Linked DNA regions of Sorangium aterium. The main gene of each other region encodes a partner of the protein of the gene in region 2 in a complex. Links are inferred from orthologs where the notes say so. Each region holds a gene or a part of one and is shown on either strand. Other genes may lie near its edges. The genes, in order: dnaG and dnaB.

Evidence for each region.
Region 1: the proteins of dnaB (region 2) and dnaG are in contact, whole or in part, in a crystal structure (PDB 2R6A), measured with the Geobacillus stearothermophilus proteins. The link is inferred for Sorangium aterium from one-to-one orthologs. Residues at the interface, in WP_033016901.1 of Geobacillus stearothermophilus: Ser13, Glu15, Ala16, Gln18, Glu91, Leu92, Asp94, Ala95, Val96, Pro97, Thr98, Ala99, Ala100, Asn101, Tyr104, Tyr105, Ile108; in WP_049624496.1 of Geobacillus stearothermophilus: Lys456, Leu457, Leu458, Pro459, Ala460, Asn463, Ala464, Leu467, Leu535, Leu536, Ile537, Ala538, Gln544, Glu545, Asp548, Tyr549, His552.

Annotation. Positions count from the first base shown.
Region 1 is NZ_JAQNDK010000001.1:716,291-719,425, reverse strand. What follows is about bases 1-2,921. They hold dnaG (DNA primase), read right to left. Parts: upstream 2,476-2,921; coding sequence 526-2,475; downstream 1-525. Other genes in these bases: atpC (ATP synthase F1 subunit epsilon), read right to left, coding at 2,675-2,921; rpoD (RNA polymerase sigma factor RpoD), read right to left, coding at 1-261. Outside these bases: more of atpC, read right to left, coding at 2,922-3,135. UniProt on the Escherichia coli protein: RNA polymerase that catalyzes the synthesis of short RNA molecules used as primers for DNA polymerase during DNA replication.
Region 2 is NZ_JAQNDK010000007.1:439,644-445,905, reverse strand. What follows is about bases 1,941-4,918. They hold dnaB (replicative DNA helicase), read left to right. Parts: upstream 1,941-2,667; coding sequence 2,668-4,170; downstream 4,171-4,918. Other genes in these bases: POL72_RS49530 (CehA/McbA family metallohydrolase), read left to right, coding at 4,659-4,918; POL72_RS49535 (DMT family transporter), read left to right, coding at 4,186-4,614; POL72_RS49545 (PfkB family carbohydrate kinase), read right to left, coding at 1,941-2,183. Also shown: rpsF (30S ribosomal protein S6), read left to right, coding at 1-342; rpsR (30S ribosomal protein S18), read left to right, coding at 346-666; rplI (50S ribosomal protein L9), read left to right, coding at 677-1,129; more of POL72_RS49545, read right to left, coding at 1,257-1,940; more of POL72_RS49530, read left to right, coding at 4,919-6,262. UniProt on the Escherichia coli protein: The main replicative DNA helicase, it participates in initiation and elongation during chromosome replication. Travels ahead of the DNA replisome, separating dsDNA into templates for DNA synthesis.

The DNA.
Region 1 (3,135 bases), on a different replicon or contig from region 2:
GTCGGGCGTGACGACGAGCTTCTTCTCGCCCGCCTCCTCGTCCGCGATGCGCTTCGGCGCGATCTTCACCTGGGTCGCGCCGTCGACGATCTCGATGTCCTCGTCGCCGAGGGCGCCCACCACGTCGTCGAGCTGATCGGGCGCGACGTCCGCGGGCAGCGCGTCGTTCACCTCGTCATAGGTGAGAAAGCCTTTGCTCTTGCCGGTTTCGACGAGCTTTTCGAGCGTCTTCCGGTCCTTCTCCGACCGCTCGGCCCGGATGCCCGCGTCTCCTTTGTTGCTAGGGCGCGCCCCCCCTCGGCGTGCCCGCGTGTCGATGCGTGCCGCGCGCCGTTCAGCGCGCCGCCCCCCGCCGCCCTCGCGACCCCGCCTGCCCGACCGGAAGATTGCTTGGCCTTGCTCGCCATTACCTCATGCTCCACTTACGGCGACCAGCTCGCCGCGACCGACAAGACACCCAATGACTCCGATAAACTCTAGGGATCACGCACGTCGGGCCGCCACGGCGAGGCGACCCGGAACGCATCAAGGAAGACCGAGACCCCCCGCTCTTCGCTGGAATAGCTCACGCAGCAAAGCGTTTTCAGCATCAGCGTCGACCGCGCTCTTCTGGAGCTGGCTCACGACGGCTGCTTTTTGGCGCGCCAGGGCTTGTCTGCTCAACTTTTGTGAATTCTCCAAGAGCGTCGCCTTGGCCGTTGAGGCCGCTTCGAAGACAGGCGAGACCAGCCGTCCAGCCGCGAATGAATGGATCGGAGCCGGGACTTGCGCAAGAAATTCGCTGGCGGCAAGACCCATTTCAAAAGTGAAATTTTGACGCGCCGCGACAATCGCCAGGGCGACATCGCCTTCGAGGCACTCCAGCGCTGTCTGGAGATCGTCGTCGGCCAGAAGCTCAGGGAAATCGAGGATCGCGCCCAGGATCTCCAGGCTTACCTCCTGGATTTGAGCGCGTGATCGCGCGCGCTCCCACGTCTCGGTTGTCTGTCCGGACGGGATCACCTCGCGGGTTGGCTGGTTCCGCGGGCGGGAGAGGGACTCCTCGACGACGCGCTCCAGCTGCCGGAGGTCGTCCGGTGAGCGGCCGCCGATCACGAGCTTCGAGGAGAGGCGATCGGCGTAGAGCTTCGCCATCATCCTGAGGTTCGGGTCGTCTTCGTCGGCGAGCAGCGCGGTCACGGCGCGCACGCGGGCGAGCTGCTCGGGCAGCGACGAGCCTCCGAAGGTGTCGCCGTCGAGCGCCTCGTCGATGAGGTGCTCGAGCAGGCCGCGCGCCGCCTTGACGATGCGCGCGATCGCCTCCGGGCCGTGCTTGCGCGCGAGGTCGTCCGGATCGACGCCGGAAGGCAGCACGGCGACGCGCGCGCTCAGCCCCGCCTCGCGGCACGGGGCGCGCGCCGCGCGCGTGGCCTTCTTGCCGGCCGCGTCGCCGTCGAACAGCAGGATGACCGCGGGCGCGAAGCGCTTGATGAGCTTCGCCTGTCCGGGCGTGAAGGCGGTCCCGAGCGGAGCGATCGCCTGGCCGATGCCGCGCGCGTGGAGCGCGACGACGTCGAAGTTGCCCTCCACGAGGATCGCCTCGCCGCGCTGGCGGATCGACTGGCGCGCCTGGTGCAGCCCGAAGAGGTGCTCTCCCTTCGTGTAGATGGGTGACTCGGGGCTGTTGATGTACTTGGCCGGCGCGCCGTCGGCCTGCGGCGCAGGGCCCGTGAGGCCGAGCGACGAGAGCTCGGAAGGGCTGGGATCGGGCAGCGCGCGTCCGCTGAACGCGATCACCCGGCCCATCACGTCGGTGACCGCGAACATGAGCCGGTGGCGGAAGCGGTCGTAGTGTCCGCTCCCCGATGAGCGCGGCACGAGGAGCCCGACGCGCTCCGCGAGGACCGGAGAGACGCCTTGCTGTCGCAGGTACGTGGAGAGCCCGTCCCAGCCGAACGGGGCGTAGCCGATCCGGAACGCCTGGAGGGCGTCGGCGATCGGATCAACGGCTCCATCGCCGTCGCGGAGGGGCAGGCCGCGCCGCTGGAGCTCCTCGTGAGCGTAGCGCGCGAGCGGGTGAGGAGCGGTGCCCGGCCCCCCGCGGAGGCTGTGCTCGAAGAACGTCGCGGCGAGGTGGTTGACGGCGTAAAGGTCGTCCTTCGACCTGCGCGCCGCCTGCGCCTCGCGCCGCTCGGCCTCGGTCAGCGACTCCGCCACCTCGATGCCGGCGCGCTCGGCGAGCGCGCGGACCGCCTCGGCGAACGTCCGGCCTTCGAGCTTCATCACGAAGTCGATGGCGCTGCCGGTCTCCTTGCAGCCGAAGCAATGGTAGAACCCGCGGTTCGGGCTCACGTGGAAGCTGGGCGTCTTCTCCTTGTGAAAGGGGCAGAGCCCGGTGAAGGAGTGCCCTCGGCGGGCGAGGCGCACGCTTTCGCCGATGAGCGCTACGAGATCCGTGCGCTCTTTCACGAGCGCGATCGTCTCCGGAGAGATCATGGGCTGCCTTGGGGGCTCCGTGGGTGCGGGGCCCGCAGATCATCACGGGTGGACTCAGACGGCGTGGCGGCGTCCGCGCCAGCGCCTCGGCGGTACGGGCAGCTCGCGAAGCGGGAGACCCCCCAGTCCCTCGCGGCCTGTGTGGAGACAAGTGTCCTGTGCGGCGGCCGCACGTGCAAGGCGGTAGCCGCCAGAGACGTCACTTCGGATCGGGAAACGGAGAGCCGGGCTTCTTGTGGTCCGTGAGGCTCTCGTCGGGCTGGGAAGCCTCGACCATCTCGTCAACAGGCGGCGCCTCGGCGTGCTCGGCCAGGAAGCGCGTGTCTTCGCGTACCATCGGAGGGGGCGGATCGCCGATGAGCTCGAGCTCGGTGGCGAGCCACTGCTCCTCTTCGATGAGCGCCCGGCGGCGCGGATCAGTCAGGTCGCCTTGCCAGTGGTCGAGCTCGGTGTCGACCTCCTTGAGCCGGAGGCGTACCCTCACGACGTCGACGTCATCCTTCACCGCGAAGCGCTCGGTGAGGAGCAGCGCGGTGTCGTCGGCGACCTCGACGAAGCCGTGATGGACGGCCAGGCGGTGCTCCTGGCCGTTCTGGTGGTAGGTCACGAGGCCGGTCCGGAGGGCGGCGAGCAGCGGGAGGTGACCCGGGAGCACACCGA
Region 2 (6,262 bases):
CGCGGCGTTTACGTGTACCTGAAGTACCTCGGGGGCGGGAAGGTCGTCTCCGAGGTCGAGCGCAACCTGCGCCTCTCCGACGGCGTGCTGAAGTACCAGACGGTGCTCGTGCGCAACGACGTCGAGGTCGAGGGCGTCACGATCGCCGACGAGGACGTGAAGTTCGAGCGCCTCGAGCTCACGCCGCTGGAGGACGACCGCGACGATTCGCGCGAGCGTCAGCTCGGCCTGATCGAGCCGGAGCGCCGCATCGACCGGAGCTCCGAGCAGGCCCCGGCGGGCGAACTCGACGATGCCGAAGAGGCTGAGGCGGAAGGCGCCGCCGACGAGGAGGAGAGCTGAGCTATGAACGGCCGCAACAGTGACATGGGCCGCAACGGCGGCGCTGACTACGACGATCGCGACTTCGGGCGCACGCCCGACCTGAACGCCGACGCCCCTGGGCGCCGCCGCACGGGCCGGAAGCGCGTCTGCCGCTACTGCGCGGACAAGGCGCTGGTCATCGATTACAAGGACCCGCAGGCGCTCAAGTACTTCATCTCGGAGCGTGGCAAGGTCGTCCCGCGCCGCATCAGCGGCAACTGCGCGCGCCACCAGCGCAAGGTGACCCTCTCGATCAAGCGCGCGCGCAACATCGCGCTCTTGCCGTTCACCGTCACGGCGTAGGAGGTCGATCATGGCAACCCACATCCATGTGGTCCTCACGGAGGACCTCCACAACGTCGGCAAGAGCGGCGAGCTCGTGAAGGTTCGCCCCGGCTTCGCGCGCAACTACCTCATCCCGCGCGGCCTCGCGGTGGGCGCCACCGCCGAGAACGTGTCCCGCATCGAGCACGAGAAGCGGGTCGCCGAGTCGCGCGCCGCCAAGACGCGCTCCGAGGCGGAGCAGCTCGCGGGCAAGCTCAACCAGGTCAAGCTCACGATCAGCCGCCCGGTCGGCGAGGGCGACAAGCTGTACGGCTCGGTCACGGCGCGCGACATCGAAGAGGCGCTCGCCGCGCAGGGCTTCAGCGTCGACCGCCGCCGCATCGAGACCGACGCGATCAAGTCGCTCGGCGCCCACCCCGTCGTGATCCGCCTCGCCCCGTCCATCACGGCGTCGGTCGAGGTCACGGTCTCCGCCAAGTAGCGCAGCGCCTGGGAGCGCGGCTCAGCCCGCGCTCCCGTGCTTCCCCTCCAGCCGCGCTCCCTCTCCCGCTGCGCCGGCGCGCCCCCTTCAGCCGAGTTCCCTCTCCCGCTGCGCCGGCGTGCCCTCTTCAGCCGCGCTTCCGCCTGACCCACGCCCGCGCGACGTCGTGCCCCCGCGCCACCGCGCGCAGCATGAGCGCCGCGTCCCCCCACCGCGCTCGCCCCTCCCAGACGAGGCTCGCCAGCATCCCGGCGCAGAAGGCGTCGCCCGCGCCCGTCGGATCGTGCGGGCGCACCGGGCGCGGCGCCACGGCGCGCTCGCCCCCGGGGCCGAGCAGGAGCGTCTCCCGCGCGCCATCGGTGACGACCAGCGTCGCCTCGGGGCGGAGGCGCTCGCGGAGCCCGCGCGCCGTCGTCCCCAGCACGTCGAGGTCGCCGGCGCTGCACTTCACGAGGTCCGCCTGCCCGAACAGCCGGAAGCAGCCGCGCACGCCTGCGCCGGCGTCGGAAGCCGACGCGGCACCGGCCCCCGCGCCGGGGACGGACGCGGCGCGCTCGGCGCGCGGCCACATCCGCGGGCGCGCGTTGACGTCGACCGAGACGGCGCACCCTTCGCGGCGAGCGCTCGCGGCCGCCCGCGCGAGCGCGCCGCTCGCCCCGCGCACCGGCGCGATCCCGGTGAAGTGTACGACCCGGGTCTGCCATCGTTCGGGCATCGCTGCAGCGAGCGCCTGCGCCTCGCTCTCGCCCTGCCTGTACCCCGCGAAGCGCGCCTCGCCGCGCTCGATCGCCACGAGCATGAGGCCTGTGCGCGCCGCGCTCAGCGCGAGCCGTCCCACGTCGACGCCGGCCGCAGCGACCTCGTCCTTGAGCCCGCGCCCCATCGCGTCATCGCCCAGCGCGGCGCACAGCCCCGACCGTATGCCGAGCCGGACGAGCGCCGTCGCGGTGTTCACCGCCCCGCCCCCCGGCACACGGCGCAGCAATTTCGCTTGCTCGAGCGGAATGCCTTCGGGCGCATAGAGATCCCACAGCGCTTCACCGACGCAGACCACCTCGGCGGGCTCAATCCTTGTATGGCGTGTTTTGTGATCCACAATGGCGGCTCCCCGCGATGGCTCACGCCGAGGCGCGAAGCGTCATCGCAGCTGAGTCAAGCGCGAAAAGAAATGGCGATGAGACCGGGGTTGCTCAATTTCCATACCTCGCCGCCGGCGTCGGCGCCTCGCCGCGAGGCCCCTCGGCAGCGGCCGCCGACGAGGCCTCCTCGAAAGCGTCCGAGCAAGCCTCCGACCATGCCTCCGGTCATGGAAGAGCGCCCCCTCGACGTGGAACCAGCATTGGGATGCCCACCGCACGAACGCTCACTGCAATGCAAACAGAAACCCTTCTCAGGGCTGCCCATGTTCTGGTAGACGGAAATCAACCCTGCACCCGACGCCCCGGAGGAACGTTTCCTCTCCGGGGCGTCGCCCATTTCGGCACCTGTGGAAAAGCTCGGGGCGGGATGGGGGGAATCGGTGGGGAGGAGAAGCACGGATGATGAGAATGATGGAGCGCCGAGGCCAGCGGCCTCAGAGGATCGAGCCTCCCATCGTCGCCGGACGCGTGCCGCCGCACGACCTCGACGCCGAAGCAGCGGTGCTCTCCGCCATCCTGCTGCACCGCGACGCGCTCGATCGGGTGCTCGAGATCCTGAAAGCGGACCATTTCTACAGCGAGGCGAACAGCCGCGTCTACGAGGCCGCGCAGGAGCTCGCGGCCGCCGGCACGCCCATCGACATCGTCTCGGTCGCGTCGTGGCTGCGCGACCGGGAGCGCCTCGCCCAGGTGGGCGGCGCGGCGTACCTCGCCCAGCTGGCGGACGCGACGCCCGCGGTCGCGCACGTCGCGGCGCACGCGCGGGTCGTCTACGAGAAATGGCGCGTGCGGCAGCTCATCGCCACGTGCCAGCGCGTCGCGGCCGAGGGGTACGGCGACGTCGGGGTGGTGCAGGAGTACATCGACGGCGCGGAGCAGGCGGTCTACCAGCTCGCCCGCACGCCCCAGGGGACGGCGACCCAGCCGATCGCCCAGGTGCTCAAGGCCGCGTTCGAGCAGATCACCGCCGCCGCCGAGCGCGGCGACCGGATCACCGGCATCTCGACAGGGTACGAGAAGCTCGACGCCAAGACGGCAGGCCTGCACGACGGTGACCTCTCGATCATCGCCGCCCGCCCCGGCATGGGCAAGACGTCGTTCGTCCTGAACCTCGCCGTGAACGTGGCGTCGCCGCGCACCGTGAGCTCCCCGGGGCCCGACCAGTCGGGGCACGGCGTCGAGCGGCACGATCCCGGCTTCGGCGCCGCCGTCTTCTCGCTCGAGATGCCCCGCGAGCAGCTCGCGACACGTATGGTCTGCAGCGAGGGCCGCGTCGACGTCGGCAAGCTCCGCCAGGGCTTCCTGCAGCCCGACGACTGGCGCCGCCTGACGGAGGCCGCCTCGTTCCTGTCCACCCTGCCCATCTGGATCGACGACACGCCGGCCATCTCCCTCCTCGAGCTGCGCGCCAAGGTGCGGCGCATCCAGGCCGAGTACGATCGGCCGCCCAGCGACGGCAGCTCGGGGCGGCGCATCGGGCTCATCGTCATCGACTACCTGCAGCTCATGAAGGGGCGGGACGGCGTGAGCAGCCGCGAGCAGGAGATCAGCGAGATCTCCCGCGGTCTCAAGCAGCTCGCGAAGGAGCTCAAGGTGGCGGTCATCGCGCTCTCCCAGCTGAACCGCGCCGTCGAGACGCGGACCACCAAGGACAAGCGCCCTCAGCTGTCGGATCTCCGCGAGTCGGGCGCGATCGAGCAGGACGCCGACAACATCATCTTCATTTACCGCGACGAGTACTACAACCCGGAGACGACCAACCACAAAGGCATCGCCGAGCTCATCGTCGCCAAGCAGCGCAACGGGCCGACGGGCAAGGTGCTCACGCGGTTCACCTCCTCGTGCACCCGGTTCGACAACCTCGCGCCGGGCGACTACCCGGAGATGGTGGACGACGAGTAGGCTGCGACGCACGACATGTCCGCCTGGTACGTCCCTGCCCTCCTCGCCGCGCTCTGCATGGCCGGTCACTACCTGATGCTGCGCGCGGCGGCAGGCCGGGTCGGAGACGCCCTTGGCGCGCTGTGCCTCGAGGGCACCGCGGCCGTCGGGATCCTCGTCTTCCTCCTCCTCCGCCCTGGCACGGAGACGCCTCCGTCGGCCCAGGGGGTGCTCTGGGCCTGCGCCGCGGGCCTGTGCATCAGCGGCGTCGCGACGCTCACCTTCATGGCGCTCCGCATCGGCGGTCCGGTGACCGCGACGGGACCGATCGTGTTCGCCGGCGGCATCGCGATCGCCGCGCTCTTCGCGCCGCTGCTCTTCGGAGAGGTGTTCACCGCGCGCCGCGCGCTCGGCGTCGGCCTGGGGCTCGCCGCCCTCTTCGTCCTCGCCACCGAGCGCTCCTGACCCAAGCCGCGCCGCGGCCGCGCATCGGAGTCGGAAGAGGACCGATGACCCGCTCGCCCGAGAGCCACCGCACCCCCAGGAGCCCCGCGCGCGCGGGGCGCGCCGCGCGCCACGCCCTCCGCTCGGCGAGCCTCTGCGCGCTCGCGCTCGCCTCCGCGACCTGCGCGCCGCCCGTGCAGGGCGGCAGCGTCGTCGTGTCCTCCGGCGCCGTCGAGCGCCTCGGGATGCTCTGCCGGTGGGGCCGCGGCGGCGCGGAGCAGGGCGATCTCTGCCCGAGGGACGGCGGCGCCGCGCAGCCGGCGCGCGTCCGGCGGATCACGGGGCCCGCGGACGCGCTCTCCGGTCCGCTCGCGGCGGGGCGGCCCGGCGACTACGTGCTCGAGAACGACGCGATCGCCGTGGTCGTCGATCAGCTCGGCCCCGGGGCCGGCCTCGCCGAGAGCGGCGGCAACCTCATCGACGCGGCGGACGCGCGGGCGCGCCGCGACGAGCTCGGGCAGATCGTCACGCGGCTCGGCGCGCCGCCGCGGCAGGTGATCTACCGCGACATCACCACGGGCGGCGGCGAGGACGGCGCCGCCTGGATCGAGGCGCGCGGCGAGGTGCGCGGGCGCGATCTCGCCGGCGGCGCGCTCTCCGTCACCACCCGCTACACGCTCCGGCCGGGCGACCGGGCGGTCATGATCGCGACGTCGCTCCAGAACGACGGCGACCGCCCGGTCGAGGCGCTCGACCTGGGCGACGTCGTCCACTGGGGCGCGGCGGAGCACGTCGCGCCCGGCATGGCGCCGGGGCTCCGCGGCGAGCTCGAGGCGCCGTACCTGGCCGGCGTCGGGACCGGCGTCGCGTACGCGCTCGCCCCGGTGGACGGCGCGAAAGTCCGCGCGCGGAGCGGCGAAGGCTTCAGCGACGTGACGTTCGCTCGGCAGGCCGCGCTGCCGCCCGGCGGGCGCGCCGCGTACCAGCGGATCCTCGCGGTCGCGCCGCGCGGCGACTCGCTCGCCGTCGAGACGGAGCTCTTCTTTCTGGGCGGCGGCGCGCCCGGCGGCGTCGCGCTCGCGCTCGTGGACGGGCGCGGCGCGCCGCTCCCGCCCCTGGCCGGCAAGGTGACGCTGACGCCGATCGCCGAGGACGGCGCCGCGCCGCCCGCCGCCGCGCTCGATCTGTGGTTGCGAACCGGCGACAGCGCGCCGCTCGCCGCCGAGGCGCCGCCCGGCCTCTACCTCGTCGGCTTCGAAGGGAGCGGCCGCCGGGCGCTGGGGAGCGCGCGGATCCGGATCCGCGCAGGCGAGATGGCCCCTGCGCGGCTCACGCTCTCCGGCGCCGGCCGGCTCTACCTCGGGGTGCGCGAGGGCGGCGCCTCGGCGCCCGCCGCGGCCCCCGATCCCCTCGATCCGCTCGCGCCGGCGAAGGTCAGCCTCTTCGACGCGGCGACCGGCAAGGCGCTCTCGCCGCCCCGGCTCGCGCTCATGGGCGAGCTCGATGTCTCCCTGCCTCCCGGGCGAGTCCGCGTCGTCGCGTCGCGCGGGCCCGAGTACGCGCTCACCGAGGCGACGGTCGACGTCACGGACGGCGGTACGTCGCGGCTCGATCTCACGCTGGAGCGGGTGGTCGACACGTCGGGCTACATCGCCTGCGACCTCCGGCA